Regions from separate parts of the Priestia sp. TRN 1309 genome, predicted to be linked through region 1. Evidence: riboswitches for the same ligand, from Rfam matches in the RefSeq annotation. Region 1 holds a riboswitch; each other region holds the start of a gene.
What was found. Region 1 has a riboswitch for lysine ahead of lysA (diaminopimelate decarboxylase). Riboswitches for the same ligand answer to the same signal wherever they lie in the genome.
Positions count from the first base shown of each region.

Region 2: linked by a shared signal. The riboswitch ahead of ACRPLQ_RS22505 (aspartate kinase) and the one ahead of lysA (diaminopimelate decarboxylase) in region 1 are both predicted to bind lysine.
Region 3: linked by a shared signal. The riboswitch ahead of ACRPLQ_RS10080 (amino acid permease) and the one ahead of lysA (diaminopimelate decarboxylase) in region 1 are both predicted to bind lysine.

Region 1 covers NZ_JBOZGM010000002.1:718,878-727,202, reverse strand. Annotated here, with positions in the region: gene ACRPLQ_RS11015 (hypothetical protein) at 98-283, opposite strand; gene ACRPLQ_RS11010 (hypothetical protein) at 439-573, opposite strand; gene ACRPLQ_RS11005 (dicarboxylate/amino acid:cation symporter) at 712-1,974, opposite strand; gene lysA (diaminopimelate decarboxylase) at 2,025-3,353, opposite strand; lysine riboswitch at 3,492-3,674, opposite strand; gene ACRPLQ_RS10995 (CBO0543 family protein) at 3,741-4,253, opposite strand; gene ACRPLQ_RS10990 (NAD(P)/FAD-dependent oxidoreductase) at 4,592-5,710, shown strand; gene ACRPLQ_RS10985 (YckD family protein) at 5,784-6,098, shown strand; gene ACRPLQ_RS10980 (PAS domain-containing sensor histidine kinase) at 6,259-7,983, shown strand; gene ACRPLQ_RS10975 (DUF1292 domain-containing protein) at 8,070-8,325, shown strand, end outside.
Region 2 covers NZ_JBOZGM010000006.1:197,562-205,886, forward strand. Annotated here, with positions in the region: gene ACRPLQ_RS22495 (succinate dehydrogenase cytochrome b558 subunit) at 1-253, opposite strand, end outside; gene ACRPLQ_RS22500 (YslB family protein) at 743-1,270, shown strand; gene ACRPLQ_RS22505 (aspartate kinase) at 1,322-2,554, opposite strand; lysine riboswitch at 2,696-2,873, opposite strand; gene uvrC (excinuclease ABC subunit UvrC) at 2,939-4,705, opposite strand; gene trxA (thioredoxin) at 4,929-5,243, opposite strand; gene ACRPLQ_RS22520 (electron transfer flavoprotein subunit alpha/FixB family protein) at 5,652-6,632, opposite strand; gene ACRPLQ_RS22525 (electron transfer flavoprotein subunit beta/FixA family protein) at 6,666-7,439, opposite strand; gene ACRPLQ_RS22530 (enoyl-CoA hydratase) at 7,458-8,231, opposite strand; gene ACRPLQ_RS22535 (TetR/AcrR family transcriptional regulator) at 8,311-8,325, opposite strand, start outside.
Region 3 covers NZ_JBOZGM010000002.1:539,358-547,682, forward strand. Annotated here, with positions in the region: gene ACRPLQ_RS10065 (cysteine hydrolase family protein) at 1-477, shown strand, start outside; gene ACRPLQ_RS10070 (GNAT family N-acetyltransferase) at 572-1,063, shown strand; gene ACRPLQ_RS10075 (hypothetical protein) at 1,167-1,535, shown strand; gene ACRPLQ_RS10080 (amino acid permease) at 1,572-3,011, opposite strand; lysine riboswitch at 3,114-3,298, opposite strand; TPP riboswitch at 3,473-3,573, shown strand; gene thiT (energy-coupled thiamine transporter ThiT) at 3,606-4,214, shown strand; gene ACRPLQ_RS10090 (ethanolamine ammonia-lyase reactivating factor EutA) at 4,371-5,789, shown strand; gene ACRPLQ_RS10095 (ethanolamine ammonia-lyase subunit EutB) at 5,816-7,186, shown strand; gene eutC (ethanolamine ammonia-lyase subunit EutC) at 7,201-7,914, shown strand; gene eat (ethanolamine permease) at 7,936-8,325, shown strand, end outside.

The DNA of each region.
Region 1 (8,325 bases):
TTTTTACTCTTTATTTTAACCATTAAATTATTTACTGTAAATGCGCTGATTAAAAAAGGGAGCTATCCAATGAATAAAAACGAGGAAAGGAAATGAACTAAAGTTTCTGTCGAAATTGATTTATAAAACCAATAATCTTTTTATAGAGAAACATAGATTTTGCTACTAGCTGATGAGGAATATAAAGATTTTTGCCTGTACGTTCGGGCAAAAATGCAAAACTTATCAAAATAACTGAAAGCCCAAAGGCTGCAGCTGTAATCTCTATCCAAGAAAACACCATATCATTCCTCCTTTTACAAACCTATTAATAGAATATGTAAAAGTTTGAAAGGAGGTTGTACGATAGACCTATAAAGAGCGTCGTCATTAAGCTCTCTCAAAATAAAATGACGTCAAAGAACGCAGGGCCTGTGCCAAACGTTCTTTGACGTCATTTTATTTTCGCTCTTCAGCTTGATGCTCTTGTTTGTTTTGCTCAGTGAGACGTTTTTGATGAGCTTTTGTTTCTGCACTTACGTGATTCGCATCATTCGGTTGATTCTTCTTTGAACCTCCTGCAGCGTTACTCATTAGACGACACCTCCAGTCCGGTTATGAAACATACCTATAGAATGTGCGTATTTACAAACTTTATACACGGCTATCGATATTACTGCACACGAAAAAAGCAAAGGGAGAGTCACTAAGACTGTTCCCTTTGCTTTTTTACTAGGCGACTTTATCGGTGGTGATAATTTTGTTAATCCAGTCTTTTCCTTCTGTAAACCTTGTAACAAGCATCGCTGTTACTGTATTTCCCGTACTGTTTAAGAGCGTAGCAGGGGCGTCAATAATTGTGGAAATGACCGCAATGATGGGCAGAACTTCTGGCGAAAATCCGTAAATTGTAATGATTAACATTTCGCCAATCATACCGCCTCCAGGAATTGCTCCCATTACGGCTCCAACTAAAAAGGCTACGCCTAATATGCTCAAAATACTCGTAGCAGACGTCATATCTTTGCCGAACAAACTGAATAAGAAAACAATTTTTAGAATACCACCGATAACAGAACCATCTTTATGGGTGTTTGCTCCTAATGGAATCACTGTTTCAGCAATATCCAGAGGCACACCCATTTTCTTTGTTGCGTCTAAATTGACTGGAATAGATGCCGCGGAAGAACAGGTAGCAATAGCAGTGATAGAAGGAGCAGCTGCATTTTTCCAAAACAGCTTAATTCCTGCTTTACCGCCAGCAATCCATGCGTATAGCGTAAAGAAGCCAAAATAGTAAACGATTGCAATTAATAAATAAAGAATAAATGCTCTGGCATACCCTTGCAAGATCTTTGGTCCAAGTTCTCCTACTACAGTAGCAAAATAGCACCCTAAACCAATTGGAGCATAGTACATGACAATTTTAACGACTTTCATCGATACTTCTTGACCCGAAGTCAGAAATTTCGCCATAGGCTGTCCTTTTTCACCAGCCATCGTGGTAGCAATACCGAAGATAACGGCAAAGACAATTAATTGTAAAATATGCTCTTTCGAAAATAACTGAACAAAATCAGGTACAGTAAATGTACTAACAAGCTGATTTAAAAGCGTCATTTTTTCAGCTGTATTTTCACTGTCACCCATTAATTCTTTAATGGCAGAAGTATCTACGTTGTGCAGCGGATTGTAAAGTGATGCGCCTAAAAAGCCTAGAACGGCTGAAACAGCAGCAGTGGCGACAAACACAACGGCGATACCTAGCATAATTTTACCAAGACGTTTCATTTCGTTCATGTTTGCGATCGCCGAAGCCACACTAAAAAAGACAAGGGGAACGATAATCATGAACATTAAATTAAGAAACAAATCACCAAAGGGCTTTACGACTGCCACATCGGGCCCGATAGCATATCCTGCTATCCCGCCAATTAAAATAGCGAGAAGCAGAATAAGCGATGATCTGTACGTTTTAAATACACTTAAAACCATATAGATTTCCTCCAAACAACAATAGCTTCTTTACTACGCAAGAACAGCTATCATTTGCTCATTGCATACGTAGTAACGACTGGCTTTACATCTTTACGCACCAAATCTTCGTATGTTTCTCGCTCTACAGCAAGACGAGCTTCTCCATTTTTCACAAATACAACAGCAGGGCGCGGAATACGGTTGTAATTGCTAGCCATTGAATAGTTGTAGGCACCTGTAGAGGATACTGCTAGTAAATCTCCTTGATTAACGCGCGGTAAATCGATATCCCAAATAAGCATATCTCCTGATTCACAGCATTTCCCCGCAATTGATACTGTTTCATCTTTTTTATCCGTCACTCTATTAGCCAAGACAGCTTCATGTTTTGCATCGTAAAGAGCAGGACGGATATTATCGGTCATACCGCCATCAATTCCTACGTATTTGCGTACACCTGGAATCTCCTTCGTTGAGCCGATTGTATAAAGCGTTGTACCTGCTTCTCCTACGATGCTTCTTCCAGGCTCAATCCAGACTTCCGGAAGGGTATAATTCTGTTCAGTTAACGTGCGGCTTAGCTTTTCTGTCAGTGCATCTACATAATACTCAACTGGAAGTGGAGAGTCGCTTTCGGTATAACGAATACCAAAACCACCACCTACGTTTAAAACTTTTACTTCAAATTCCATTTTATCACGAATACTGAATAAGAAATCAGTTAAAATATCAATGGCGCGAGAAAAACCATCTACTTCAAAAATTTGCGAACCAATATGACAATGAATGCCTAAAAGATCGTAGTAAGGCTTTTCTAATGCAGAACTTACCGCTTTCATAGCCTGGTCATTGGAAAGACCAAATCCAAACTTGGAGTCTTCCTGTCCGGTCATAATATATTCATGTGTGTGGGCTTCAATCCCTGGAGTAACACGCAGAAGAATAGATGCTTTCTGTTTGCGCTCAGCTGCTAAGGCATGTAAAACTTCAAGTTCGGTAAAGTTATCCACAACAAAACAGCCAATATTCGCATCAAGAGCCATTTCAATTTCTTCAATCGTTTTGTTATTTCCGTGAAAATGAATGCGTTCAGCTGGATATCCCGCTTCAAGAGCTGTAAATAATTCGCCTCCTGAGACCACATCTAATGACATATCAAGCTTCGTTAAAAGGCTAGCCATTTCCATACAAAGAAACGCTTTCCCTGCATAGGCGATTTGATATGAAAATCCGCTTCTTTGAAAGGCTGAATGGAAGGCCTTGCATTTCGTCTCAATTAATTCTTGATCGTAGATGTATAGGGGAGTGCCGTATTGTTTTTTCAGTTCGACCGTATCGCACTGCCCAATTTCTAAATGATTGCTGCTGTTAATTTTACTCGTTCCATGTAAGTACATAATCCGTATCCCTCCATTTAAATCATTCAACTATAACTTTGATGGTCAGTAGAAAAACACAAAAAAGACCCGTGAAGTGATGTTCACGCGTCTTGGTTTCATAATAATAAAGTATTATTACATTCTAGGCATCAACATCTCTTCAATAGCTCTCCACAAACCAAGTGGTTTGTGACAGCTCAGCATTTATTCAATACTGAACCAGTATATGAACACAATGGATGTTTATATACTTCGGCACGAAATCCCTTTTACTTATCTTCACAGACTCCATTAGTCTCCAATAAGTGACTCTTGATTTCATGCACCTCTATTCTCAGAGAGGAAAATTATATTTAAATGTAACTCCTATTATATTTCCTTTTCCTCTGTCTAGTCAATGAAAAGTTAAGGCATAGGAATATCAAAGAAGATAAATAAAAAAGCTATGAAGCTTCCAGATAGAATCCAAGCAGCCAGCGCTGTCTTCTGATGAATGATTAAAAGTGAGAACGTGACAATATTGAAGAGAAAAGAACATAGCAGCGACCATCCATAATGATGAGTGATACTGTGATTAACATAAGCAATGAACTCAATCACAGTAAATAAAAGCGCCCATAAAAGAATCCACCACAGCCGGCCGCTTACATGCAGCGGCAGCCTTCCTAAAAAAACCGGTATAACAAACGGATAAATAATTAAGGTTATTCCAAGAGAAACCATTAGGTGATCGGGTAGAAAAAGATGATCAATACCAACAGGGTGAAATACCCATACGCGGTGATGAAACAGCAGCACTTCATAAAGCAAATTCCCCGTGACCCAAAACAGCAAAGTAGGGTAGTATTCTTGATACCTTCGCCACTTGCCAAATAGTAAACCAAGAATGATAAAAAATAATACAAATGAAGATTGCATACGCTCTCCTTAAAATAATGGTTATTTCTTTTTATTTACATATTATAGTGGTTTTATTCTTTCATTTTTTTATTCAGCACCTATAATAGAAAAGCCGTAAGCCACAGCGTTAAAGACGTACTACCACTATTTATGGCTTTCTTCACCCTGTTATAATCTTGGTAAAAGAACTTCTACCGCTTTTGTTTACGAGACGAAAGGAGCTATATGTCAAAGTCAGCAAGGCTTAAAAATAAGCTTAAAATAGCTTCGCCTAGTATGTGACTTCTTTTTTTGCTATGCTAAAATTGCATACATATAGCATGAGAATACTAGAAGAAAGAAAAGGGTGTTTTGGTATGAAAACATACATCGTAGTTGGAGCTGGGGTACTTGGAGCTTCTACGGCATATCATTTAGCAAAAGCAGGAGCAGATGTGACATTGATAGATCGCAAGGATGCTGGTCAAGCTACTGATGCAGCAGCAGGAATTGTTTGTCCGTGGCTTTCGCAGCGTCGAAATAAAGCATGGTACCGATTAGCAAAAGGCGGCGCCAAGTACTATCAAACATTAATTCAGCAATTAGAAGAAGATGGAGAAACGGATACGGGATATAAGCGAGTAGGAGCAATCAGTTTACACACTGATGAACAAAAGCTTAAAAAAATGGAAGAACGAGCATATAAGCGTCGGGAAGAAGCCCCCGAAATAGGCGAGATTACACGTTTATCCACTAAAGAAACACAGGCTTTGTTTCCGGCTCTTTCGGAAGAATACAGTTCAGTTCATATTAGTGGAGCCGCTCGCGTTAACGGAAGAGCTCTTCGAAACGCACTTGTGAATGCAGCGAAGAAAAACGGTGCAAAAATAATAGAAGGAAACGCAGAACTACTTTATGAAAATAATCAAGTAACGGGCGTTGCCGTAAATGGACAAACCCTTCTAGCAAGTACAACAATCGTGACAGCAGGAGCGTGGGCAAATCAATTACTAGAGCCTCTTGGAGTGAAATTTTTAGCAAGCTTTCAAAAAGCGCAAATTGTCCACTTGCATCTTCCTGATTTAGATACAAAAGACTGGCCCGTTGTAATGCCTCCAAGCGACCAATATATTCTTTCGTTTGAACAAGGTCAAATTGTCATAGGAGCAACACATGAAAACGACACGGGTTATGACTTGAGAGTAACGGCTGGGGGGCTTCATGAAATTTTTTCAAAGGCCTTATCAATTGCTCCTGGCTTAACAGAAAGCACAGTCTTAGAAACAAGGGTAGGGTTTCGACCATTTACTCCAGGCTTCTTGCCAGTCATTGGGGCTCTTCCAGCTTACGAAGGAATACTAGTAGCGAATGGTCTCGGAGCTTCAGGCTTAACTTCGGGCCCTTATCTTGGTTCAGAGCTGGCTAAATTAGCACTTGAAATGGAAATGGAAATTGATCTTAGCGACTATGATGTAAGAGGAGCTATTGAGTCCTAAGCAAATAGAATGAATGAAAACAAATAGAAGTTCGCAAACTATAACTACTATATGATGAAAGGAAGTAGATTGTTTGCGAAAGATTATGATAAGTGCAGCAGCAGCTTTTTTATTTATGAGCGCGACACCTGTATTAGCGGAAAACAATCCTCAGCCAGAAACAAAAGACGTGCAGCTGACGTCTCAGCAAAAGCAGGAATTATCCGTTCTGTACAAAGAAATGTTCGAAAAAAAGAAAGAAATACTTTCAAAATATGTGGAGTACGGCGTGCTAAGCAAAACGGAGAGTCAAAACATTTCTTCACATATGGAAAATCGCTATCAGCATATGGAGCAAAATGGTTTTGTCCCGAAGCGTCACTGTCATAAAATGCATCATTCAAAGTAATTCCTATTCACATAAAAAAGCGCCTATACAGGCGCTTTTTTATGTGAATGAATGGAAAATATCCGCTTCTTTATCTAGTAAATTTTAAACACCTCATGTAAAATTAAGAGAATGAGAACGAGTAGGAAAGATGCTAGTGAGGGGTAGGTAAATATGAACGATGAACGAAAATAAAAAAATAGTCCGATTACATGCAGAAAATCATTCAGCTGAGGATCTAGGAATCATATTTGCTTACAAACAAAAAGGTGACCATCTTGTTTACAGTATGTATCAAGGAGAAAGCGTTTCTGAGCAAAAAATACCTCTAGAAGAATGGGTCTCGTATGAGCATTTTTTTGAAGCGCTAAATAAAAAGAAAAAGCTTATGTACGAGCTTCAAATAAATGATAAACGCTATGTAGTAAACTTAACCCCTTTATCTTACACAGAAAAACCTGAAATTATGGGACATTGCGTGAATATAACTAGTTATCAGGAGAAAAAAGAACAGATTCAGCCTTTTATTTATCATAACGCAGATGCTGTTGCTATCGTTGACTTAGAGGGTAAAACGCTTCAAGTGAACCCTGCGTTTGAGAATACATTTGGCTGGACGTTTGAAGAAATTCATCAAAAGCCTCTTCCGATTATACCTTCGTTTTTAAAGGAGCCCGTGTGCGAACTTCATAAGACTATTCAATCAGGGGAATCGAAAACGGAATTTGAGACGGTCAGACAGCATAAAGACGGGCATTTAATTAATGTAAGCGTCACACTATTTCGCGTTGAAAATATGAATGATTGGCCGTTATGCATTGCGTTTGTCTATCGAGATATAACATCACGCAAGCAGGATGAGACGGCTTTAAAAGAAAGCGAACAGCGCTACCGAAGTTTGATTGAGTTATCCCCGGAAGCAATTATCGTTCATAGTGAAGGTAAAATTGATTATATCAACCCTGCAGGAGCTAAAGCACTAGGATACAAGAATCCTCAAGATGTATTAGGAGCTTGTGTTTATCAGTTTGTTCACCCTGATTACTATGATGTTGTAAAACAGCGAATTTATCGAATGAAAACAGAAAATAAATCTGTGGATCTGCAGGAAGAAAAGTTTATTCATAAAGACGGTCATACGATTGATGCCGAAACCATTGCCTTTCCTATTCCGTATATGGGAAAGCAGGCCATTCAAGTTTTGTTTCGTGATATTACAGAACGTAAAAAAACTGAAAAATTGCTGCGTGAATCCGCTCAGCTTTCCTTAGTCGGACAGTTAGCAGCGGGTATCGCTCACGAAATCAGAAACCCTCTAACAGCGGTAAAAGGATTTATGCAGTTATTAGAAGAAACGAGCGGTCAGCCTTACTATGTAGAAATGATAAATCATGAGTTAGATAGAATCGAATTGATTGCCGACGAGTTCTTGAGTCTTGCAAAGCCTCAGGCGAAAACCTACAAAGACAAACACGTCCAAGATATCTTAGAGAACACGTTAAAGCTAGCTGAGGTGCAGGGGATTACAGAGAAAATTCACGTAAAAAAAGAGATTGATCTTCATCTTCCTCTCGTATTATGCGAAGAAAACCAGTTAAAACAGGTCTTTAGCAATATATTTAAAAATGCCGTCGAATCCATGCCAAGTGGAGGAACTGTAACGATTCAACTAAAAAGATTTAATCAGGAGAACCTTGTTGTCCGGTTTAGCGACGAGGGGCCAGGCATCACGCAGGAACGAATGCAGCATTTAGGAAAACCTTTTTATAGTACGAAAGAGAAAGGAACGGGGCTTGGACTGATGGTGTGCTATAAGATCATTCGAGAACATAGAGGAGAAATTAACTTTGTAAGTGAACTTGGAAAAGGAACTACCGTAGACATTCTTTTGCCTTTTAAAAAGTAGATTCTACTTTTATAAGCATGAAACCTTTTCTAAAGGGGAATACATGTTAGTGAACGAATAATGAGGTTAAAATAGGAGGGAATACGATGGAACGTATTGAAACGGGAGAGATTTTTACAATTTTAGATGAAAATGATCAAGAGCAAGATATTGAAGTGCTTGGAAAAATGACGATTGAAGGCCACGATTATATTGCCGTTGCGTTTGTGGAAGAAGTTTTAATTGAAACAGAAGAAGAAATTGATGTTTTCTTTTTAAAAATTGAAGATGATGGTGAATGGTCTTCAATTGAAGATGATGATGAGTTTGAAAAAGTATCAGCCGTATTTGAGGAAATGACAT
Region 2 (8,325 bases), on a different contig from region 1:
CGTTTGTTTTAGCAGTGAATGCGATGTAAAGACCGTATATTGCGTGAAAAACGATTGGTAAGAAAATAATGAAAATTTCTAGAGCATAGCGGAAAGGTAAGCTCTCCATGAAGTGAGCTGCTTGATTAAATGATTCTTCTCCCTTTGTCGCGAAATGATTCACAACTAAATGCTGTGTTAAGAAAATCCCGATTGGTATTACTCCAAGTAGTGAATGGATTCTCCGATATTGAAACTCTCTGTTTGCCGCCATCTGCGTAGACCCCCCTTAGTTAAATGAACATAGTTTGTGAAGAACTTTCTTACTCCCACTAGACAAATAGATTAATCGTGAATACAGGAAATGAAAACCTTTGCATTTCCTAATAAAGTATGTGACAGGTTAATTTTACTCCCATCGATTAAGAGCGTCAAGGCAAGATGTTTAAATCTTCTATAAAATATAAATTTATAAAATTTTATATTTGTTAACGCTTACTGCATTGATGTTAAAGATTTTTTCTTTCTATTATAATATCGCTTGCCACAGTTAAGTAAGCGTTTACTTTATACTTTTATTGTAAACAAGTTCACAAAACATTTACACAGGTAAAAGTACCCTTTTAAAAGTAATTTTATGGATTTTTTATCTTTACATCTAACTCTTTTTACCATAATAAAGATCCTCTTACATTTTATCAAAAAAATGCGTGAGAGGTTTTTTAGATTTGTATATAATAGTAGTAAAGAAAGAGGGGAAAGCATGAGCAATTTACAAACAGAATCACAGCAAGAACTTGAAGAGACGATGGAAACATTAGAACCTAATGCCGCAGCTGAAACAGAGAGAGCTCTTGATCACGTTCCATATTTCGGATACAGCCTTTTGCGTGACGTGTTAATTCCAGAGCTTCTTGGAGACGAAACGAATACCATCTCATACTGGGCAGGAAAACACCTTGCGCGTAAATATCCATTAAATACAATGGATGAAATCGTCGCATTTTTTAAAGCAGCTTCCTGGGGAACACTGACGCTTGCCAAAAAAGATAAATATTCACTAGAGCTTGAGTTATCAGGTGATGTGGTCAGCAAAAGATTTCAGCAGGAAACTTGTTCATTTCATCTTGAGTCAGGGTTTGTGGCTGAACAGATTCAGCGTCAAAACAACTGCCTAACAGAAGCCTACTTAACACCTAAAGAAAAGAACGGAAAAGTGCTGATTTCCGTGCAGTGGGACCGAAAAGATATCTTACCTACCGAAACCCGTGCGGAGCGTTATAAAAAGTAAGAAATACGTATATATAAAAGACGTGGAGATACCACGTCTTTTTTCTTTTCTTTATACTTGCACTGCCTGCTGCTCTTCTAATTCAAATGCTACGTGAAGCGTCTCAACAGCTTTTACCATATCAGCATGCGGTACAACTGTAGATACTTTAATTTCAGACGTGCTGACCATCTTCACTTCAATTTTCTCTCCTGCCAGCACTTCAAACATTTCGGCTGCAACACCTGGATTAGATATCATGCCAGATCCCACAATCGATACTTTAGCCAGACTGCTTTCATGTTCAATACGCGTATACCCCAAGGTAGATTTATACTCTTTTAAGACGGCAAGAGCAGCTTCTACATCTACAGTTTTAATAGAAAATGAGATAGAGAGGCGATTATTAGCCGTTACGTTTTGAATAATAATATCCACATTTAACTGTTCTTTTGCTAATGCTGTAAAAATAGTAGAAAGAGTTTGTAACTCGTTGTTTAACCCTTCAATTGTCACCCGTGAAATATTATCTTCAAACGCAATTCCTCTTACGACTAAGTTTTGTTCCATTGAAACTTCCTCCTCAACAATCGTTCCATTCTCGTTTTCTAAGCTTGAACGCACTTCTAGCGGTACCTGATAATTTTTTGCAAACTCAACAGCGCGCGGATGCAGCACCCCTGCTCCTAAATTGGCTAATTCTAACATTTCGTCATATGAAATAGAATGAAGTTTACGAGCCTCTTCTACGTAGCGCGGATCCGTCGTAAACACTCCTGTTACGTCTGTATAAATATCACATTTTGCAGCTTTTAGTGCCGCGGCAAGAGCTACTGCCGTCGTGTCAGAGCCGCCTCGACCTAATGTTGTAATGCTTCCATCTTCTGAACAGCCTTGGAATCCAGCTACTACTACGATTCGACCTCTATCTAATTGGCTTTGAATACGAGTCGTGTCAATGTGCTGGATTCGTGCATTGCTGTGAACTGCTTCCGTCTGGATACCAGCTTGCCAACCTGTTAGCGAAGTGGCTTCATGACCTTTGCATTGAAGAGCCATTGTTAACAGGGAAATCGTTACTTGTTCTCCAGTTGTAAGAAGCATATCCATTTCGCGTTTACTTGGACTGTCCGTAATATCACTTGCTAATTTCACCAGTGCATCTGTGGTTTTGCCCATTGCCGATACAACAACTACTACTTGGTTACCGCGCTCTGCTTCTTGAATAACACGGTTTGCTACATGTTGAATACGTTCAACAGAACCAACAGATGTTCCACCAAATTTTTGAACGATTAATGCCATAATTTTGTTCATTCCTTTTCAATAAATTTGCATATGCAGGATGATGAGAAGCTAAATTTTTTTACTCAGACAATAAAAAAAGCAATGAGATGAGCTCTCATTGCTTAACGAACGAAAATTATAAAACATAACCGTCCACTGCCGTGAGATAGCTCTCCAAGAATCTACATCTTGACAATCCTACGTTTATTCAACGCAGAACCAGCAATCATTACTATGAGGTAATGTTCACTTCGGCAAATTTCCCTTTCCGCATCGTTCATAAGGGCTCATACCCTTCCTGATGCGTACTGATTAAATTTGCACCTCTATCTTCACTTCATTTGATGAAGTGTCGTATGAAATTAGTTAATAGCTTATCAAATATTTTCTATTATTTCAAGACTATTTTTGTAATGTTTCATAAATTTTTTCAGCAATGTTTTGAGGAACACCTGAATTTCGTATATCTTCAACCGTTGCTTCTTTCAATTTTTTCACCGAACCAAAATGCTTTAACAAAGCTTTCTTACGCTTTTCTCCCACTCCCGGAATGTCGTCTAGAACTGACTGAAAAGCGGACTTAGAGCGCACTTGACGGTGGAAGGTGATTGCAAAGCGGTGAACTTCATCTTGAATTCGCTGAAGCAAATAAAATTCTTGACTATTGCGTTCAAGCGGTATGATTTGAGGAGGCTCACCAATCATCAGGTTGGAGGTTCTGTGTTTATCATCTTTAACAAGACCTGCTGTAGGCACTAAAAGTCCCAATTCATTTTCGAGAACGTCCTGGACTGCAGCTAAATGCCCTTTGCCTCCATCTACAACAATTAAATCCGGAAGCGGAAGGCCTTCTTTTAACGCTCTGGAATACCGTCTGCGAACGACTTCCCTCATGGAACTGTAATCATCTGGTCCCTTTACGGTCTTAATTTTATATTTGCGATATTCTTTCTTTTCCGGTTTCCCATCAACAAAAACAATCATCGCAGAAACTGGGTCTGTTCCTTGAATATTTGAGTTATCAAATGCTTCAATCCGATAAGGAGCGGCAATTCCAAGCTCTTCTCCTAACCGTTCAACTGCGCCAACTGTACGCTCTTCATCTCGTTCAATTAAATAGAATTTTTCACCGAGCGCAATTTTTGCATTTTTACACGCAAGTTCTACTAATTCTTTCTTTTTGCCTCGCTTTGGATGCTGAACCTCTACTTCTACTAACTTCTCAGCTAACTCTGCATCAATCGTTGCTGGAACCATCACTTCTTTTGGCTTAATATTTTTGGCATAAAACTGACCGATAAAAGTTAAGAAATCTTCTTCTGGCTCTTTATAAAAAGGAAACATAGAAACTTCTCGCTCAATTAATTTCCCTTGGCGAATAAAGAAAACTTGAACACACATCCAGCCTTTATCGTAAGAATAGCCAAACACATCTCGATTAACAAAATCATTAAACGTTACTTTTTGCTTTTCCATTGTCGCTTCGATATGAGCAATTTGATCTCGGTATTCTTTAGCCCGTTCAAAGTCAAGTTCTTCTGAAGCTTTTAACATTTTTTCAGTTAACTCTGTTTTGACATGCTCATATCCACCATTTAAAAACCGCGTGATATTTTCAATAATTTGTTTGTTTTGCTCTTCTTTTACCTCTTTTACGCAAGGAGCTAGACATTGCCCGATATGGTAATACAAACAAGGCCTATCTGGCATAGTGGAGCACTTTCTTAACGGATAAATGCGATCAAGAAGCCGCTTTGTTTCATTTGCTGCTTGAACATTAGGATAAGGACCGAAGTATTTCCCTTTATCTTTTTTTATTTTTCTTGTAATAACAAGTCGGGGCTGTTTTTCAGCTGTAATCTTAATAAACGGATAGCCCTTATCATCTTTAAGCATAATATTGTATTTTGGGTCATGCTTTTTAATTAAATTCATTTCTAAAATAAGCGCTTCTAAATTAGAAGATGTGACGATATATTCAAAGTCGACAATGTCGTTTACAAGTCGAAGCGTCTTTCCGTCATGAGATCCGGTAAAGTAGGAACGTACTCGATTTTTTAATACTTTTGCTTTTCCTACGTAAATGACCGTTCCATATTTATCTTTCATCAAGTAACAGCCGGGCTGATCCGGTAAAATAGCCAGCTTTTCTTTTAAATAATCGTTCATACTTTTCTCCTTCCTCTTCTCTTACTCTGTCCATCTATACAATCGCTTATGAAGCGTAACCTACATTCTTTCCTGTCTTAATACATGTACATAAGCTGGATTTATGGCGGTGTTCCTTACATCTAGTATAAAACAAACGAACGCATATTCGCTAAATAAAAGTATTCCCAAAAGAGAAAAAGTGGAGAAAAAGAAAAAAACCTAGCCTGAGCTAGGTTTTGACTTACGCGTGTTTATTAATTAATTCTGTTAATGCTTCTTTTGGTTGGAAACCAACTACTTGATCAACTTTCTCTCCATCTTTGAATAATACTAAAGTTGGGATACTCATAACACCAAATTTTCCAGCTGTTTCTTGATTTTCATCAACGTCTACTTTTACGATTTTAACTTTATCGTTAAGTTCGCCATCAATTTCTTCAAGAACTGGAGCAATCATTTTACAAGGGCCACACCATGGTGCCCAAAAGTCAACAAGCACTAGGCCTGATTTAATTTCATCTGTAAAGTTTTTATCTGTAGCATGTGCAATAGCCATTTTAATTCCTCCTAAATATATGCAATATCCAAATTCTACTCACAGTATATCACCTTCAAATAAGGTTTGCTAACTTTTTGCTTACATTTATACTGTTTATTCTCCGCTCTAGTTTGTACAATTTGCCTAAAAATATGCGTAGAAAATTTCGTTTCCCATGAGGCTGAGACCTGACTAAATGAATCCAAAGACGAACAAATAGTATACATGGGTTGAACCGCTTGCGACACCGCAGTTGATTTCCATGCAAGACTTCGCTTTTCTAGCAGGAGTCTTCGCCTTGCCCTCCAATCACCTGCTAGAAAGACCTACCCTGCGTTTACCCTAACAAAAAAACGAACCACTAATCAAAAATCTTGATCAACGGTTCGTTCTTCACTTCGTCTCAAATACTTTTGTCCGAGAATCTTACGCAGACTGTACTTTCAGCTTTTTAAATTCTTCCGTTAGCAGAGGCACTACTTCAAATAAATCTCCAACGATTCCGTAGTCAGCTACTTTAAAAATATTCGCTTCAGGATCTTTATTGATTGCAACAATAATTTTTGAATTTGACATACCTGCCAAATGCTGAATAGCACCTGAAATTCCGCAGGCAATGTATAAATCTGGTGTGACTACTTTGCCCGTCTGACCGATTTGAAGAGAATAGTCGCAGTAATCTGCATCGCACGCTCCGCGAGACGCTCCAACAGCTCCATTTAACACGTCCGCTAGTTCTTGGAGAGGTCCAAAACCTTCCGTACTTTTTACACCTCGACCACCTGCAATCACGACTTTTGCTTCGGACAAATCAACCCCTTGCGTTGCTTTGCGTACGACTTCTTTTACAACAGTACGCAGGTTTTTGATTTCAACATTTAAATCCTCTACATCACCTGTACGCCCCTCATCTTTTGCAAGCGGTGAAATATTATTTGGACGAATCGTGACAAACGTAAAAGCATCGGTCATGATTTTCTTCTCAAATGCTTTACCAGAATAAATTGGGCGAGTGAAGACTACTTGATCCCCTCCCACTTCTACATCCGTCACATCCGAGATAAGTCCTTTATCTAAGCGAGCTGCCAGTTTTGGCGCTAGATCTTTGCCAAGAGCCGTATGCCCAAATACGATAGCTTCAGGCTGTTCACTTTCAATGATGGCTAATAATGCCTGAGCGTAACCATCCGATGTGTAAGCAGCTAAATCTTCATGCTCCGTCACAACAACTTTATCTGCTCCGTATGCAATAAGTTCTTCACTTAAAGATTTTACGTCCTTTCCTACTAACGCTGCAATAATTTCTCCCCCGTCAGCTACAGTAGACGCTGCGGAAATCGCTTCAAACGATACGTTTCGTAATCCCCCATCACGTGCTTCTCCAAGAACTAACACTTTGCGTCCCATTACAATACCCCCATTGTTTTGACTTTTGACTTATTAAATGACTTTTGCTTCCTTATGCAGTAAATTGACCAGCTCTGTTACTTGATCTTTTATATCTCCTTGTAATACGCGCCCCGCGTCTTTTTTCGGAGGTAAATAAATTTCAATTGTCTTTGTTTTTGCTTCTACATCATCTTCATCTAAATCTAAATCGTCTAATTCCACTTCAACCAACGGTTTCTTCTTCGCTTTCATAATCCCTGGAAGAGATGGATAGCGAGGCTCATTAAGTCCCTGCTGAGCTGTTACTAAAAGAGGAAGCGACGTTTCAATAACTTCCGAATCTCCTTCCACATCGCGTACAACCGTCACTTTTTCACCTTCAATATCCAGCTTTGTAATCGTTGTAATATAAGGGATTTCTAACTGTTCTGCTACGCGCGGTCCCACCTGGCCTGAACCTCCGTCAATCGCTACGTTTCCTGCTAAGATTAAATCAGGAGATTGCTCTTTTAAGTACTGTGCCAGCAGCCTAGAAGTCGTGTACTGATCGCCATCTTCTATGTCATCTTCCGTATTGATTAAAACCGCTTTATCTGCTCCCATAGCCAAAGCTGTTCGGAGTTCTTTTTCTGATTCTTCCCCTCCTACACTCACGACCGTAATCTCTCCGCCATGCTTTTCCTTTAGCTGAATAGCCTCTTCAACTGCATACTCATCGTAAGGATTAATAATAAATTCAGCTCCATCTTCAACAATTTGACCATTTTTTAGTGAAAGTTTCTCCTCTGTATCGAACGTTCTTTTTACTAACACATAAATATTCATTCAATTCCCCTCCTAAGCTTATTTTCCTAAAAATTTAGGCTGGCGCTTTTCAATAAAAGCGGCTACGCCTTCTTGAGCATCACGGCTTTTGAATACGCTTCCAAAAAACTGTGCTTCTTTTTTGATGCCGCTGTAATAAGCATCTGTTTTTACATGTTGAAGCAGCTGCAAGGTAGCTTTAACAGAGATTGGGCTTTTTTTGGCAATTTTTCTAGCAAGTAAAAATGTTTCATTGATAAGCTGACTTTCTTCAAAAGCTGCGTTTGCCAATCCTAACTCCACTGCCTCGCTGCCCGATATTGGATCACTTGTCAGCATCATCTCACAAGCCTTATGAACCCCTACATAACGAGGCAATCGCTGAGTTCCTCCAAACCCTGGTATAATTCCTAACTGAAGTTCAGGCAAGCCCAGCTTAGCATTTTCTGTTACCAAACGGATATGGCAGCTCATAGCAAGCTCTAATCCTCCGCCTAAAGCAGCTCCATGAATAGCTGCAATAACTGGTTTTGGGTAATTTTCAATATACTCAAAGAGCTCTTGGCCGTTAACAGCAAGTTTCTCGTAATCTTTTTCCTGCTGCAGTGATGTAAACTCTTTTATATCAGCTCCAGCACAAAAGAATTTCCCTTCGCCTTTAATGACGATAACCCTTGTCTCTTTGCTATCTTCTAAATGTTTTAAAACACTTGAAAGATCTTTTAATAAATCTTGAGACAAAGCGTTAGCAGGTTGTCTATTCAACGTAATGAAGCTTATTGCATCAACAGTTTCAACCTGGATAATCTCCATTTGTTTCCCCCACCCTTTCTTTCTATTTTCATTACCTTGCGCTTCTCCCCTCGCAAGGGAGCAGCAGGCTCACTTACGATTATGAGCCGCTGCA
Region 3 (8,325 bases), 180 kb from region 1:
CTACTGCAAGCATGGAGGCGCCAAGACTATCCTGTCATTCACGTGCAGCATGCATCAGAAAATCCAGACTCTCCTTTACATCCAAGTTCAAAGGGGTTTCAGTTCAAAGAAGGATTTGGTCCACAAGAAGACGAATACTTAATTCGCAAGCACGTGAACAGCTGTTTCATTGGAACAGAGCTAGATAGCTATTTAAAAGCAAATGGCTATGATACGCTTATCTTAATAGGACTAACTACTAATCACTGCGTCTCTACGACTGCGCGCATGGCTGGAAATCTAGGGTATAGGACGTATGTTGTGAACGATGCAACGGCCTGTTTTGATTGTATGTCCTACGATGGAAAAACCAGACTTCTTGCAGAAGATGTACATACATTCGCACTGTCTTCCTTGCACGGAGAGTTTGCAACGGTCGTTTCTACAAAAGAGACTCTTCAAGTCCTTCAAACCTTTCAATATGCCCAAAACCAATAACCGATGTGCATACGCACATCGGTTTTTTATGTAGATTATGTTTCTTAAAAGAAGTAAAATAAAGATAATTCTATACTATAAGGAGTTTGTACATATGATCATTCGTTATGCTAAAGAAGAAGATTTACCTATGCTTGTTGAAATTTATAATCAGTCCGTTCAAACAAGTGCTGCTACTTTTGACTTAACGCCTGTAACAGTAGAACAAAGAAGGGGCTGGTTTAATAATCATATTAGCAATGAACTTTTTCCACTTATTGTCGCGGAAAAAGATGGAGTAGTAGCGGGCTATGCTTCGCTTTCCTCGTATCGAGATAAAGAAGCGTACATTCAAACAGTAGAGCTATCGATTTATATTGATAAAAATCAACAAGGGCATGGTATTGGGAAACAGCTTATGAAGCGCATTTTGGAATTAGCTAAAGAGCTCGACCATCACGTTGTCATTTCAGGAATTACAAAAGGGAATGATATCAGTATCAAAATGCATGAGCAATTTAATTTTACATTTTGCGGAGAGTTTAAAGAAGTGGGCTGGAAATTTGATCAGTGGCAAGATGTACTTTTTTATCAGCTTATTTTATAAGATGTATGACACCTTTACACATTGTAACGTTTTAGTTTCATGTGTAAAGGTTATTAAAATAATAAGTTGTTTTATTATTTTAATACGAAAGGTGTTAGCTATCATGAGTACACATTTTCAATATCAACATCTAAGAGCTGTGCCGAAAAGATGGTCCCAAAAAGAACTGCATATCCAGCTGAATAGAATCAAACACAATTCTGAACTATCTACTATAGCAGCAGATCCGCTTTTTCATCTGTTAGAATGTACCCGTTCAGGCCTTCAAACTAAACAAGAAATCATAGACTACATCCAAACCATTCCTAATCACCAACTTCCATCTTTTGCAACTCATTTAAGCAGGTTAATTCAGCGTATTTATTATATCGAAGCTGCTGATTACTATAACCGTCCCCTCAAAGGTTATATGCTTGTTATGAAAAACCAACCCGCTTATATATCTCTTCATTTTGCCGATCAGCTCATATAAAAAGAGCTCTCTATTCTTTTGAATAGAGAGCTCTTTTTATTCGTATTTTTTCACTGTTACTTGACATTCTTTTAACGGGATAAGCTTCGACTTTTTCGTCCATTTGTATCCTAACCAAACAATTAAGAATAAAGGAAGTCCGATATAAGAAACAAGTACACCGTACCAGTCAATCGAGTCACCCATAAACGCCGAATAGTTTTGGCCTAAAATAACAACGGCACATAAAATAAAGGCAAAGATAGGGCCAAATGGGAAAAGTTTTGCATGATATGGAAGTTCACTCAAATCATGACCTTGAGCAACAAATGCTCTTCTAAAACGATAGTGGCTGATCGCAATTCCTAACCAAGCAATAAAACCAGACATACCAGAAGCGTTAAGTAACCACGTATATACCGCACCGTCTCCAAAAAATGAAGCACCAAATGCAAGTGTACCGACAAGTGCCGTTGCGATTAAGGCATTAACTGGAACGCCTCGTTTATTCACTTTTGCTAAGAACCTTGGTGCTTTTCCATCTTTCGCTAAGTTCCACAGCATACGCGTAGAAGCATACATACCTGAGTTACCAGCAGATAAAACAGCTGTTAAAATAACGGCATTAATCGCTGATGCTGCAAACGCCAGACCTGCTCGTTCGAATATTAAAGTAAACGGACTTACTCGCACGTCATCACTTGCTAATGAATTCGCTGTGTATGGAATAAGCATTCCAATAACAAAAATAGCTAAAATATAAAATAACAAGATGCGCCAGAAGACTTGTTTAACTGCGCGAGGAACCGTTTTTTCCGGATCTTCACTTTCTCCAGCTGCGACTCCAAGCAACTCTGTTCCTTGGAATGAAAAACCAGCTGCCATAAAGATACCTAGTACAGTGAAGAATCCACCGTGAATCGGTCCATCACCAAGCGTGAAGTTTTTAAAACCCGGTGCTTCATTGTTAAAGATACCAAAAATCATCATAATACCAATAACTAAAAAGATAATAACCGTTACTACTTTAATTAACGAAAACCAAAATTCAGATTCACCAAATCCTTTTACAGAAAGGTAGTTAAGCCCAAACATAATTAATAAAAACAGTGCACTCCATAAAATAGAAGAAGAGTTCGGGAACCAAAATTTCATAATAAGGGCTCCAGCGGATAATTCAGCTGCAATCGTAATAGCCCAGTTATACCAGTAGTTCCAGCCGAGAGCGAAACCAAAGGATGGATCTACAAAACGAGACGCATACGTACTAAATGAACCAGCTTCAGGCATATAAGCTGCGAGCTCTGCTAGACTGGTCATCAAAAAGTAAACCATTACGCCAATAATAGCGTAAGCTAAAAGCGCTCCCCCAGGTCCTGCTGTGTGAATTGCTCCACCACTTGCTAGGAATAAGCCGGTTCCGATGGCTCCTCCTAATGAAATCATCGTTAAGTGGCGAGATTTCAACCCACGTTTTAATTCTTGCTGCTCTTGCATAGATAAATACTCCTTTCGAATGTACGGAAAGAGACGGGATAACATAAAAAAAGCCCGCAGTATATGTGCGCGCTTTTAAATCTGAAAACCGCGTCAACCTTCCGTGAAGATAGCTCTTCACATCACTCGCATGATGTGACAGTTCTGTTCCTGTTCGGAGACAGCCCCAGCTTAAATCAACCGAGAAGTGATCTAAACTTCGGCAATTTTTCCTTTCAAGCAACATCCTCAATGTTCTCTGCATTTCCGTTACTTTACTATTAAAAACTGCGACCTCTACCTCATCGATTAGGATGAGGGTTTTTTATATTCAATTGACATAAAAGAAGTATAACAAATACTAAAACGATTGTCATTATAAAAAATAGATTCAGAAAATAGAAACATCTTTGAAATCTCTCGAATCTATTTTGTTACATATGATATAATAAACATTGTCTTTATACTACATAAATATCCAAACGTACCACAGGGGGAGCCGCCGTGCTGAGAGTGAACGAAATGTTCAGACCCTTAGAACCTGTTAGTTAACGCTAGCGTAGGAATGTGGGAATAGTAGCATATATTTGCTTACTCCTGTGTAAACCGTTTGATATGAATGATTCAAAAACAGGAGTGAGAAACGTGAATAAAGCATTACCTTTACAGGCTAAAATTGAAATAGCTATTTTTGCAGCATTGGCACTTCTACTTGACCTTTTGCCTTCCATTAAGATTGCAACGGCTGTAAGTATTTCGTTCTCCATGGTGCCCATTTTTATTATGTGCTTTCGCTGGGGAGTAAAAGGCGGGGCTCTATCTGGTCTATTATGGGGGCTTTTGCAGTTAGCGACAGGAACGGCTTATATTTTAACAGCGCTACAAACATTTATTGAATATATTGTGGCTTTTGCTTTTATAGGTTTTGGAGGTATTTTTTCACAATCTATTAAAACAAATTTAGCTACCAATAACAGATCAAAAGCTTTTGTTTTGATTGTTTTATCCCTTATTATCGGAAGCTTCGCACGTTATTTCTGGCACTTTATTGCTGGTATTATTTTCTGGGGATCGTACGCACCAAAAGGTATGTCCGCTCTGTGGTATTCTTTTTCAATGAACGGTATTTCAATGGTAGGGTCACTAATAGCCTGCTTAGTCATTCTTTCATTGTTAATTCCATCGGCATCAAGAATGATTGTAACTAAATCACATTCATCATAAGAAAAAAGACTAAATCTACCAAGATTTAGTCTTTTTTGTCATTTGTCACCTTTCTTTACACAAAAGTGTGTCAGGTTTGATAACATAGTTAGTGAAATATTCAAAAAACTGTTTTATGATAGTCAACATATTCAAACGAGATAAAGGATTGATAGCATGCTACAGAAATGGATCACGAGCATAGGTTTAGATATTGGAACAAGTACAACAAAACTGATTGTAAGCAAGCTGTTAATAGCAAATCAACAAAATCAGTTTACGCTGCCAGGCTGTCAAATTATTGATCGTCAAGTAACGTATGCAAGTTCTATCTATACCACACCTATGCTAAACGAGGTTGAAATCGATGTTCAACGATTAACGGTACTACTAGAACAAGAGTACAAGAATGCAGAAATCTCCTTAGATCAAGTGGAGGCGGGCGCTGTGATCATCACAGGAGAAACTGCTAGAAAGCAAAATGCAGAAACTATCGTTCACTATCTAGCCGAACATGCTGGAGATTTTGTTGTTGCAACAGCCGGTGCTGACTTGGAAGGAATATTGGCGGCAAAAGGATCAGGAGCAATCCAACATTCCGCTGAAACAAATGCAGTAATTGCCAATATTGATGTAGGAGGAGGCACCGCTAACATCGCTTTATGTCAAAACGGAAAAGTGATCGAAACGTTTACGCTGCATGTAGGTGGAAGATTAATTCGGCTGAATTCAGACGGCTTTGTTACCTACGTTTCACCTTATTTAACTGAATTTTTAAAAAATAATTCTTTAATACTGCGAGAAGGTGAAAAAGCAACATTTGAAAAACTCTCGTCTATCTGTCAATTACTAGCTGAAGAAACCGTGAATTATGTAAGAGCACTAATTCAAACCTCTTCGCTGCTCGTTTCTCCTCATACAAGATCTTCTATCCAACCAGAAACAATTATGATTTCAGGAGGGGTAGGAGCAATGATGGAGAAGCAAAAGCCGAAAACAGTGAGGGAAGTGGCTGTACATGGAGACATTGGTCCTCTGCTAGCGTATCAGTTTCAATCCATACACGTATCTCAAGCCGCTGAAACAACGCGCGCTACTGTCATTGGGGCTGGCATGCAAAATACAGAAGTTAGCGGATCAACCGTATACATTAAGTCTAAAAAACTGCCGCTGAAAAACATTCCGATTATAGAAATACCTGTACAGCCAGAGGAGGAGTGGAATCCGCAGCTGTTTCAAGAAAGAGCTCGAGCGTCATGCATGCAGGCTTCAACTATTTTCAGCGCAGAAGATCCTCCCGTTGCTATTGCTTTATCTCATTTCCCTTACTGCAGCTATATAATGCTGCAAGAATTAGCAAAAGTAATAAGCGCTGAATTTGGTGCTTGTTTTAAAGGAGCTAAGTGCCTCGTTGTTTTATGCGAGCAGGATATTGCTAAAGCTTTAGGACAAGCACTAGCCAAACAGGAGAACGAATTAGAAATTATTTGTTTAGATCAAATTGACTTTACCCACGGAGATTATATCGATCTAGGGTTACCCGTAGCTGGAGAGGCAATCTCTGTTTCGATTAAAACACTCGCTTTTTCATCATAATCAACTGAACATACAAGGAGGAAAAGATGTTTAAAACTACCCGGTTGTTAGGAGAAACATTTTCATTTTATAGCTTGAAAGAAATTATGGCCAAAGCAAACGAAGAACGTTCTGGAGATCAGCTCGCAGGAGTTAGCGCTGAGTCAATGAAAGAACGAATGGCAGCCAAACAAGTGCTAGCTGATATCACACTTGCTGATATTCGAAATTACCCGCTGCTAAGCGCAGATGAAGACAACGTCTCGGCATTAATCGAAAGTCAGGTTGATTCATCAGTTTACGACATTATTAAAAATTGGACAGTAGGGGAGTTAAGAGAATACATCTTATCTGATGAGCATACCGGAGAAGACCTTCTTGCGCTTAGCAAAGGATTAAACAGCGAAATGATTGCGGCAGCTACTAAAATTATGTCCAATTTAGATTTAATTCAAGGAGCTGCCAAGATAGAAGTGCAAACTACTTGTCAAACGACTATCGGTCAAAAAGGCGTATTGGCTTCAAGAGCCCAGCCTAATCATCCTTCAGATAACTTAAAAGGAATGAGAGCATCTCTTTACGAAGCGTTAAGCTATGGAATTGGAGATGCGGTTATCGGAATTAACCCTGTTATTGATACAACGGATAATATCTACGCGCTTTTAAATGAAACAAAAAATATAATCAACGAATGGTCGATTCCTACTCAAAACTGTGTATTATCACATGTGACGAGCCAAATGAGAGCAATCGAAAAAGGAGCAGCTGCTGACTTGATTTTCCAAAGTTTAGCAGGCACAGAAGCCGGTAATGATTCATTTGGGATTTCACTGTCTATGCTCGATGAAGCGACAGCGTTAATTCATGAAAAAGGGACAGCAAAAGGTCCGAACCGCTGGTATTTTGAAACAGGACAAGGTTCTGAACTGTCAGCAGAAGCCCACTATAATATTGATCAAGTAACGCTCGAAGCTAGATGCTACGGCTTAGCTCGCCACTACAAGCCTTTCTTAGTTAACACGGTTGTTGGATTTATTGGACCTGAATATTTATATAACAGCAAACAAGTCCTGCGAGCTGGGCTAGAAGATCACTTTATGGGCAAAATGCACGGCTTGCCTATGGGAGTAGACGTATGTTACACCAACCACATGGATGCTGATCAAAACGATATGGATAATTTAAGTATGCTTCTAGGAACAGCTGGGGTGAACTTTGTAATAGGAGTGCCCATGGCTGATGACTGCATGCTAAACTATCAGTCTCTTAGTTATCATGATATCGCAACCGTGCGCAATGTACTCGGCCGTACCCCAACGCCGTTATTTCAAAAATGGCTTGAAGATCAGCGTATTATGGAAAACGGACGCTTCACATCAAGAGCTGGAGACCCAACTATTTTTATGAATTTGATTTAAGGAAGGTGCTTACTATGATACCAAAGTCAAATCGCGATCCGCTTGAAACACTGAAACAATTTACCCCTGCCCGCATAGGTGTTGGCCGTACGGGAACAAGGCCGCTAACAAAAGACGTTTTATCTTTTCGCACAGATCATGCCGCAGCCGTAGACTCTGTATACGGCTCAGTTTCAGAAGATAGTCTATCTGAGTTTAACCTTTTTTCTGTGAATACACGCGCGGAGTCAAAAGAACATTATTTAAAACGGCCGGATCAAGGGAGGTTATTAGCAGATGACGCTAAGAAAGAGATTTTAAAAAACTGCGTGCCACAGCCTGATGTACAAGTAGTGGTATCAGATGGACTGAGCGCTAAGGCAATTGAAGAAAACATGAGCGACGTGTATCCTGCTTTAATTGATTCACTGGAGTCATATGGACTTCGTATCGGGACTTCGTTTTTTGTAAAAGGAGGACGAGTTGCATGTATGGATGAAATTGGTGAAATCATAAAGCCAAAAGCACTTGTGCTATTGATTGGAGAGCGACCTGGGCTGGTCAGTGCTGAATCCATGAGTGCTTACATGTGCTATGAACCTAGCAAAGGCAAAAAAGAGTCTGATCGTATGGTTATTTCTAATATTCATAAAAGAGGAACGCCTCCTATTGAGGCAGCCGCACATATCGGTACCATGATTGACAAAATGATTAAGCAACAAACAAGCGGTGTACATCTTATTGTCTAAACATCAAAAGGAGGAGAACGTATGGCGTTACAAAAACAATTAAAACCTATTCATTTATGGGCTATTTCAGTTGGTATGGTTATTTCAGGACAATACTTTGGGTGGAACTACGGGTTTGAACAAGGCGGGATTATCGGACTTGCAATTGCAACCTTAATTGTAACGGTGTTTTACACAACGTTTATGTTCAGCTATGCAGAGCTTTCAACATCTATCCCGCAAGCTGGTGGACCTTCAGCTTATGCAAGAAGAGCACTTGGACCTTTTGGCGGATATATCGCCGGAATTGCATGCTTGCTTGAATTTATTTTTGCTCCTCCTGCTATTGCGGTATCAACAGGAGCATACCTGCACTTTCTTATCCCAGCCGTTAACCCTGTATATGCAACGGTAGGTGCCTTTATTTTCTTT